DNA from 3 places in the Erwinia sp. E602 genome. Region 1 is predicted to be linked to each of the others. Evidence: predicted binding sites of a transcription regulator. Region 1 holds the regulator's gene; each other region holds the start of a gene.
What was found. Region 1 encodes LexA, which represses DNA repair genes until DNA is damaged. Its sites were predicted from a motif close to TNCTGTATGTACATACAGNA; they were not measured.

Region 1 (3,277 bases):
CCATCTGCACATCAAGGTCAGGATGGCTGCGGTGCAGGTCCAGATAGTCATGGAACAGCTTGACCGAATCCGGGTTTGGCACGTAGTAAGGGAACAGGCGCGGGCCGTCATGGATAAACACATAACGCGGCAACAGGGTGCCATCGATCTCCAGCGGCTGCAGCGGATCCGGCAGCTCCTGTTTGCGACACTGCTCACGCAGCGCCAGGAGATCGGCCTTTGAATCATAAGGCAGCACATACATAATAGGGCGCGACGTATCGAGCCCGAGCTCAGCAACCGGCTCGGCCGGAATTGCCTTACTCTTTACCAGAAATTTAACTGGCAGATTCAAAAGGTTATAATATAAATTACGCCAACCTGACATAGACAACATGAAGCCTCTTGTTAGCAAAGCGCCGCAAGCATACCAGAAAGCGCCAACAGAATCTGTGGTGTTGCAAATTGTGCTACACCCGTCTCCGACGTCAAACTTCTCAAAGGGTTCCCTGATTATGGCAAATAACGCCACCGGCCTGACACGAATCGTAAAAGCAGCCGGTTATTCGTGGCAAGGATTACGCGCCGCCTGGCAGCATGAAGCGGCCTTTCGCCAGGAAGCGATCGCGGCGATTATCGCGGTGGCGGTGGCCTGCTGGCTGGATGTTGATGCCGTCACGCGCGTACTGCTGATCGGTTCGGTGGTGCTGGTGATTATCGTCGAAGTTCTCAACAGCGCGATTGAGGCGGTGGTGGACCGCATCGGCAGTGAAATGCATCCGCTGGCCGGGCGCGCAAAAGATATGGGCTCCGCCGCCGTCCTGCTGAGCATCTTACTGGCAATCGCTGTCTGGGCCATGTTGTTACTGCCGAATCTGCAATGAGTTATCCAAAAAAGGCACTTTCATGCGGCGAAAGTGCGCCAGCTGACCTCTGCAACGCCCCTCTGATGCAAAATTGATCGCCAGCGGGGCGGGTTTGGGTTCCCAAGGGCGAAATAGCTGTATATACTCACAGTCGACTGTATAAACAACCAGGGGGCGGGATGAAAGCATTAACGGCACGGCAGCAGCAGGTCTATGACCTGATTCGCGACCATATTAACCAGACCGGTATGCCACCGACGCGGGCAGAAATTGCCTCGCAGCTCGGCTTCCGTTCCCCCAATGCCGCCGAAGAGCACCTGAAAGCGCTGGCGCGTAAAGGCGTGATTGAGATCGTCTCCGGCGCCTCGCGCGGCATTCGCCTGATGATGGAAGAGGTCAACGGCCTGCCGCTGATCGGCCGCGTGGCAGCCGGTGAACCGCTGCTGGCGGAAGAGCATATTGAAGGGCACTATCAGGTGGACCCGGAAATGTTCAAACCGAGCGCGGACTTCCTGCTGCGCGTCAGCGGTATGTCGATGCGCGACATCGGTATTCTCGACGGTGACCTGCTGGCGGTACACAAGACCGAAGACGTGCGCAATGGCCAGGTGGTCGTGGCGCGTATCGACGATGAAGTGACGGTAAAACGTCTGAAGAAGCAGGGCAACACCGTGCAGCTGCTGCCGGAAAACCCGGACTTCCAGCCGATCGTGGTCGACCTGCGTGAGCAGACGCTCACCATCGAAGGCCTGGCCGTGGGCGTGATCCGCAACGGCAACTGGCAGTAGCGCGACCCACCACGGCTCATCACGCAGCGGCCTCCTCCCCGCCGCTGCGCATTTCCCCTTTGAATTCCTGCGCACGCTTTCCTGCTGCATGACAGCCTGCCTGAATCAGCAATCTTACCGATCATATCCTTTGTGCTGACGTGCTGACGTGCTGATATATAGCCCTGACCGATCGATGCCTGTGACCCGGCGAACGCGTCCAGCCCGTCAGAGGTCGACAGGCAGTGACAGGTGAAGTTCCAGATACAGGTTCCGCACAGGCAAGGATACCGCTCCAATATGAAACTACTTTCCGTTGCCGATAAGCAGCTCTGGCGGCTGGCGGCTGGCGGCTGGCGCTGTGGGCGATCTGGCGGCGTCACTGGCGGCGGGGCACCTGGTTCAGCGCTGAACGATAATGGAAATATTTAGTTACTTACGTGATGCCCAGTCTTAGTCTCTGATTTACATTCACTTTTATCGGTTTTCTGCCTGCAGGAGAGCCGATTTTATCTTTTAATCGTCCACTCAGCGCATATCCGCGCGTTTCTACTATAATTAACTCTGTGTTCAGCGCTAATCCAGATTTTTATCTGGTAATCAGGCGCACTTACAAGACGAATACGCTAAAGGCTGTTCTAAACCTAAGCTGAGGGAGTTATATGATGAATAAAGACGAAGCGAGCGGTAACTGGAAGCAGTTCAAAGGTAAAGTGAAAGAACAGTGGGGCAAGCTGACCGACGACGACCTGACGGTCGTGGAAGGTAAACGCGATCAGCTGGTCGGAAAAATTCAGGAACGTTACGGCTACCAGAAAGATCAGGCCGAAAAAGAACTGAAGGACTGGGAAACCCGCAACGATCACCGCTGGTAATCTCTGCCTCTGAGAATTGGGCTCCTACCCCAGGCACAAGGATCGTGCCAACTCTCACCAACCCCGTAACAGATCCCCTGACTCACTGAGTAGTGACCCGTTACTGTACTGGCTACAGCTCTGTCGCCATTAACCCCGTTTTCTCTTCAACAGACCTGCCTGCAGAAATATCCCGTTTATCCTACAGGTAACCCTGTCAGCGATCGCATCCGCACCCGGCATGCAGGAGCACTGAACTCAACGTCCGCGTTTTTTCGCCGGTGCGCTGTGATCGTGATCGCAGGCCTCATGGTGAGAGCAGGTTTCAATCTCCGCGCAGCCCGAGCAGAAGCCATGCGCTTCAATCACGCTGTGGCCCAGCGTGAAGCCGGTTTTCAGCGCCAGCGATGTCAGGATCGCCTCAACGCCGTCGGCATGTTGTTCGCTCACCGACCCACAGCGATCGCAAATCAGCATCGCCGACGTGTGGGAGTGCTCTTCGAAATGGTGGCAGACTACGTAACTGTTGGTTGACTCTACGCGGTGAATAAAGCCTTGTTCCAGCAGGAAATCCAGCGCGCGATAGACGGTCGGTGGCTTGGCCTGCGGCTCGGACTCGCGCAGCAGGTCCAGCAGATCGTAGGCGCTGATCGCGCCGTTCTGCACGCTCATCAGGCGCAGCACTTCCAGCCGCTGTGGCGTCAGGCGCACGCTGCGCTGCTGACAAATGACTTCCGCCTGCGTCAGGATATTTTCTGTAGTCGTGGTGTTCATTATTCCCTCCTCAGGCCAGACTGAAACGTTATTTTAT
Region 2 (3,277 bases), 1.2 Mb from region 1:
TGCCGCCGCCGATTACCGCGACTTTCTGGTTGCGATAGAAGAAACCGTCACAGGTGGCGCAGGCAGAAACGCCGCGACCTTTGAAGGCGTCTTCAGACGGCAGGCCGAGGTAGCGGGCCGACGCGCCGGTGGCGATGATCAGCGCATCCGCGGTGTACTCACCGCTGTCGCCGGTCAGGCGGAACGGACGGTTCTGCAGGTCGACGCTGTGGATATGGTCGAAGATGATTTCGGTATTAAATTTTACCGCGTGCTCGTGCATGCGCTCCATCAGCAACGGGCCGGTCAGCTCGTTGGCGTCGCCTGGCCAGTTTTCCACGTCGGTGGTGGTGGTCAGCTGACCGCCTTTTTCCAGGCCGGTAATCAGCACCGGGTTCAGGTTCGCGCGGGCGGCGTACACGGCGGCGGTGTAGCCAGCCGGGCCAGAGCCCAGAATCAGTAATTTACTGTGTTTAGCCGTACTCATGAGACCCTCATTATTTAACTGGCAAACAGACAAACGGATTGTAGGGAATTTAACACGGCAAAAAAAGTGTTGTGCCACGTTGTTAATGATTAATGAAAAAGGTTTTACCAATCAACGCCCCGGCGTTAAGGCATGAGCGATGAAAAAACCGCCGACGCCGGGCCGGGCCGGGTGCTTAAATGGCTAAATTATCATTGCAAAACAGGATCGCACGAGGTGGTTTGGCATGTTGTACTGGTTTTGGTTGTTTTACTTTGACAATCGGCTGCGCTTTTGCGAAAACATTATGCGAAGCAGAGAGTATTCACAATGACGTAACGGGGAATCGTTCCCTTTTTTACGCTCGGCGACGAATTTACTCAGCCTGGCATTTGGAATGACGCATGGTGTGGACAGACAGCATGCGTCATGCGGATGGACGCGGTTCACGCAACAGGCTCGATGTCTTCACTTAGAACGACCCGGGACGTACGCGTTCCAGGGTAGGCGGGTAAAGGGAAGGAATTAAGAGAGACAATAATAATGGTAGATAACAAAAAACGACCGGGTAAAGACCTCGACAGAATCGACCGTAACATCCTTAACGAACTGCAAAAAGACGGGCGCATTTCTAACGTCGAACTTTCCAAACGCGTGGGGCTGTCGCCGACTCCCTGCCTGGAACGCGTGCGCCGCCTTGAGCGTCAGGGCTTCATTCTGGGCTACACCGCGCAGCTGAACCCGCATTATCTTGATGCCTCGCTGTTGGTATTCGTTGAGATTACTCTGAATCGTGGCGCGCCTGACGTGTTTGAGCAATTTAACGCCGCTGTGCAAAAACTTGAGGAAACTCAAGAGTGTCACCTGGTTTCCGGTGATTTTGACTACCTGCTGAAAACCCGCGTGCCGGACATGTCCGCCTACCGTAAATTGCTCGGTGAAACCTTGCTGCGTCTGCCGGGAGTGAACGACACCCGCACCTACGTGGTCATGGAAGAAGTGAAACAAAGTAATCGCTTAGTGATTAAAACTCGCTAACACAGGGCAGGTGCAAAACCTGGTAGTTTTCGGTACACTCCTGTGAATTCATACAGGTTCAGCGTCGGGCTCGCCCGACGCTGTTGCCTTCATAGTTTACGGGCACCTGGAGAGAACTCTTGAGCCAGGAATACACAGAAGATAAAGAAGTTTCCCTGCAACCGCTGAGCAGTGGGCGTCGCCTGCTGGAAGCCTTGCTGATGATTGTTGCGCTGTTCGCCGTCTATCTGATGGTGGCGCTGGTGAGCTTTAACCCGTCCGACCCGAGCTGGTCGCAAACGGCCTGGCACGAACCGATCCACAATTTAGGTGGCGGCGTCGGCGCCTGGCTTGCTGACACCCTGTTTTTCATTTTCGGCATTATGGCTTACGGCATCCCGCCGGTGATCCTCGGCCTGTGCTGGCAAACCTTCCGTCAACGTCATTCGCAGGAGTACATCGACTACTTTGCCGTTGCGCTGCGCCTGATTGGCGTACTGGCGCTGGTGGTGACCGCCTGCGGCCTGGCGGCGCTCAATGCCGATGATATCTGGTACTTCGCCTCCGGCGGCGTGATCGGCAGCCTGCTGAGTAACGCTATGGCACCGTGGTTCAGCGGCCCCGGCGGCACCCTGACGCTGCTGTGCGTCTGGGCGGCCGGGCTGACGCTGTATACCGGCTGGTCGTGGTTAACTATCGCTGAGAAAATTGGCGGCGTGGTTATGGGCGTGCTGACCTTTGCCAGCAACCGTTCACGCAGTGATGAACAGTGGCGTGAAGAGGACGATGAAGAAGAGTATGACGACGCGGAACGCGCGCCTGAAACGCTGCGTGCGCGCGATGATGCCGACGATGCTGCTGACGTTCTGTTAAACAAAGCACAGAAAATCGATCTGCCGGTCAGCGGCGGTGATGACGACCAGGACCCGCTGTTTGCGCGTCCTGCTGCGCCTGCTGCCGACGGGGCGATCCCTGCCGCTACTGCCGCCGCCGAAGTGCTGCCTGCCGCTGGCGATGTTAACGCAGCGGTGACCGGTAGCGCGCCTGTCGCTAATGCGGCTTCAACGACGCTGGTTGCTGCGACCAGCGCGGGTAGCGAGGCTACTGCTGCCGCGACATTTGCTGCCGCTGCGCACCCGGCCAGCGCGGGCGTTCCGCCTCAGGCGGCTGCTGCCGCATCTCAGTACAGCCCGACGCCGCCTGACTACGGCAACCAGCCTGCGCCTGCTTATGCCAATCAGCCTGCGCCTGCCTATGGCAATCAGCCTGCGCCTGCTTATGGCAACCAGCCTGCACCTGCCCACGGCAGCCAGCACGCTGCACCGAACGTCTCTGGCTTCGGCAACAATGCGTCTGCTGCGTCATCTGCCTTTGGCAGCGAGGCGGCAACGGCTCAGCCTGGCGTAAACACTGATGCTGCCGCGCCGCCGCTGCACCGTTTTGATGTCCCGAGTGAAGCGCAAACGCCTGCACCGGCGCAGCCTGCCGTCGATCGGGACGACGGTCCGCAGATGGGCGACTGGCGAAACGCCTCGGCATCGCCGTTTGATTTTGCCACACCGGATACGCCGCACCATCCGGGGGCCGTTGCGGCCGCGACCAGCGGTGCTGCCGTGGCGGCGGCGGCGCAGTCCGCCAGCAGCGATATGCTGTTTATGCCGGGCTTCAGCGCCGTCAGCGGTGACGATCTGAATCCGCAGGTGAAGCAGGGCATTGGTCCTGAACTGCCGCGCCCTAAGCCGGTGAAACTCCCTACCCGCCGTGAACTGGCCTCGTACGGCATTAAACTGCCTTCACAGCGCATGGCGGAAGAGA
Region 3 (3,277 bases), 2.3 Mb from region 1:
AACGACGAGGATGTTGAGCCGGATGACCGGATCAAAATTCACAACCGCGCCTTCCTGCTGTTCTCCCTCGACTGTCTGCTGGACGAATACCGCACTAAAAATGCGTCTCTTTACTCTGCGCTGAGAGGAAGGGATGCGCTGCACCATCTGTTACTGAAAAAGTATGGCTGGACGCTGTACGAGATCCGTTCGCTGACGCTGGCCGACAGCCTGTTTGCCATTCAGGATGAGCTGGTGTTCGACAAGCTGCCGCAGGCGGTACAGAGCTATCTGCGGGACAATCAGTGGGATAAATTCAACAGCACCTTTGACGATCTGACCGATCAGGAGTGGGACCCGATGCTGGGCAACGGCCATTTCGATCTGACCCAGCGTTAACCGCCCGGCGGCGGCCCGGTCCCCCGGCTGCCCGCCATTGCGTTGCCTCTGCCCGTCGGGCAACGCAATCCTGACGAACCGTTGTCGTCAGGTTGACGCCGGGTGCCGGTGACAAAGCCGTTCCAGCAGCATGCCGGAGAGGCAGGCGGCAATAATCACCAGAAATCCCATCAGTGGACCACCCGCCAGCAGCAGGGCGCAGAGTATGGCAGCGTTCATCATGTCTGTTCTTCTTATCAGGAGTGACTCACAGCGCTATGTTGGCCCCAGGCCGCAGCCTGTGCAATGCGTGGGATCAAAAATTGCGACGCGATTCGCACAGGATGATTTTTCTCAATATATTAATGCATTTAATACATTCAGCGATGAATGTAATTGGCTATATTCACCGAAAAAAAGGGCGGATCTGCACGGATAAACGCGCGGAGTTCTTTAACAGAAGGGAGGAGGGGAGAGTCAGGCAGGTCAGGGTGGCTAATATTGGGGACAAAAAAAAGCCCGCTAAACGCTCAGTTGCGGGCCAACACCAGGGAAATCGATTAAAAATAATAATAAGACTAATCTCAGGTAATGCAACTCGAAAGCGCCGCAACCTTGTGTAAATTTATGCAAATATCATCAGCCCGTACAGCTTTGGTCAGAAAGACTCGGACACCAGCCACTGATCGGCCTCGTCGAACATCTCTTCAATAATCCGCATCAGCGTGGCTTTGTCCGTTTTGCTGACGTCAGTTTTCACCCCGTTCGCCTGCATCGCTTTGACTTTGACCTCCATTTCCGGAAACACGCGCTGCACGCGTTTTTCCAGTTCGTTGCGAATCAACTCCCCGGCGTTGGCCAGCCCGGCAACGTTGCGCTTGTCATAAATCAGTTCAACAAACATCTCTGCTCCTTACGATTTTTATCTGTATAAAAATACAGGTATCCGTCGGGGGGTTCAACAGGATTTATCAGTCGCAGCATGGTTTTGCGGCGCGTGACGATAAAAATTGTCACTAACGCAGCTGCGGATAGTCCGACAGGGTCAGTGCGGCGTGGCCGTCGCTAACGGCCAGCCTGCCGTGCGCCCCCAGCGGCAGCGTCACCGTATCGGCGGCATGCCCAAAAGCCAGCCCGCTGACTACCGGCAGGCCGGTCAGATTACGGATCAGCTGCCAGACGTCCGGGAAATCGTAGCCGCCGTCATAATCACTCAGCGTTGCGCCGGTAAAGCTGCCGGTAACAATAGCGGATTGCCGCGCCAGCACGCCGCTGTACAGCAGCTGCAGCAGCATACGTTCGGTGCGGAATGGGTGCTCGTTAATGTCTTCGATCACCATAATCCCTCCCTCAATCGCGGGCAGATACGGCGTGCCGGCCAGCGAGGCGATCATCGCCAGGTTTCCGCCCCACAGGGTGCCGCTGGCGTTAACTTCCCCTGCCGCCTCGCTGGTCTGCCAGTCGAGGGTGAAGCTTTCGCTGCTCAGCGCCTGCCAGAAGCACCCAAGCGTAAAGTCATTAAGGGTTTCCGGGCCAAAGTTGGCGGCCAGCATCGGCCCGCTGAAGCTTTTTACCCCGCACTGTGCCAGCAGCGCGAGCTGGATGGCGGTGAAGTCGCTGTGGCCGCAAAGCGCCAGCGGCGCATCGCGCAGTCGTTCTCCGAGAGCGGCATAGTTCAGCCGGGGGAGCAGGCGGCTGGCGCCGTAGCCGCCGCGTACCGCCAGCACGATATCAGGGAGTTCGGCCATGCTGGCCAGCCGGTTGATATCCGCCAGCCGGGTATCGTCGTCGCCGGCAAAGCGCCGGTCGCGGCGCTCAATGACCGCAGTGTTATCGACCCGATGCCCCCAGCCGCGCAGCCGCGCGACGCCAAGACGGGCCGCCGGCTGATTGTGGCAATAGCCGGAAGGGGCGATCAGATGGATGTTGCGCGGAGTGATTGCCATAATGCTTACTTTTCTCCCTGCGGGGCGCGCGTGACGCCACTGTGCGATCGATAAATGATGAACATAACCTGGGGTAGAATCAGCCGCGCCGCGCGCTGCTGAAAATTTACGCGCTCAGAAATGAATCATTTCTCGCCTGTTATGTCCAATCAGAGCGATGATAAACAAAACTTTACGCTAAGTCGTTCACGGCGGCTAATAAATTAAGAATTACGGTAATTCTCAGTTCGTTACGATACCGTAATATGTAGCGCGAAGCGAAAGCGCAGAGGATAAGACAAGCGTGAAAACAAGCGTGAAGACGGTAGCGATAGCCGCTGCCTTACTGCTGGCGGGCTGCGCCAGCGAAACCCCAAAACGAATCGTCAGTCAGCCCTCTTCACCGCTGATTACCACACCGCCGAAACAGTCCACGCAGCCGTGGTCCGGCGTAACCCGCCATACGGCGCATAACTACGGCGTTGACCCGAAGCTGGTGGATGCGATTATTGCGGTGGAGTCCGGCGGCAACCCGACGGTGGTCAGCAAATCGAACGCGGTGGGGCTGATGCAGATCAAAGCCTCGACGGCCGGGCGTGAAGTGTACCGTTCGCAGGGCAAGGGCGGCCAGCCGAGCAAGTCTGAACTGCGCGACCCGGTAAAAAATATCGATATCGGCACCGCCTATCTGCGCATCCTGCAGCAGCAGCAGCTGGCCGGCATCCGTAATCCGGAAACGCTGCGCTATGCCACCATCGTGGCCTACGTTAACGGTGCCGGCGCGCTGCTGCGCACCTTCTCACGCGACCGCGACCGGGCCATTGCGATGATTAACGCCATGAGTCCGGAAGAGTTCACCCGCCACGTGCAGGATAAACATCCGGCGGCGCAGGCACCGCGCTATCTGTGGAAGGTGAACAGCACCTACCGCACCATCTGATCCTCTGCGTTACTGGAAGCGGTTGGCTTTATCCCGGGCCAGCCGCTCCAGCGCA

Region 2: a site for LexA is predicted at 1,522-1,541, ahead of GKQ23_RS16420 (DNA translocase FtsK 4TM domain-containing protein). Genes of this name have one in related genera too.
Region 3: a site for LexA is predicted at 1,282-1,301, ahead of GKQ23_RS10030 (DinI-like family protein). Genes of this name have one in related genera too.

The regions. Positions count from the first base shown of each region.
Region 1 is NZ_CP046582.1:4,447,802-4,451,078, reverse strand. It holds gene plsB (glycerol-3-phosphate 1-O-acyltransferase PlsB) at 1-367, opposite strand, end outside; gene GKQ23_RS22030 (diacylglycerol kinase) at 495-863, shown strand; gene lexA (transcriptional repressor LexA) at 1,025-1,633, shown strand; gene GKQ23_RS22020 (CsbD family protein) at 2,278-2,487, shown strand; gene zur (zinc uptake transcriptional repressor Zur) at 2,725-3,240, opposite strand.
Region 2 is NZ_CP046582.1:3,241,662-3,244,938, reverse strand. It holds gene trxB (thioredoxin-disulfide reductase) at 1-466, opposite strand, end outside; gene lrp (leucine-responsive transcriptional regulator Lrp) at 989-1,483, shown strand; gene GKQ23_RS16420 (DNA translocase FtsK 4TM domain-containing protein) at 1,603-3,277, shown strand, end outside.
Region 3 is NZ_CP046582.1:1,900,045-1,903,321, forward strand. It holds gene GKQ23_RS10025 (hypothetical protein) at 1-378, shown strand, start outside; gene GKQ23_RS24060 (hypothetical protein) at 466-600, opposite strand; gene GKQ23_RS10030 (DinI-like family protein) at 1,016-1,261, opposite strand; gene ldcA (muramoyltetrapeptide carboxypeptidase) at 1,374-2,303, opposite strand; gene emtA (membrane-bound lytic murein transglycosylase EmtA) at 2,587-3,222, shown strand; gene GKQ23_RS10045 (flagellar brake protein) at 3,232-3,277, opposite strand, start outside.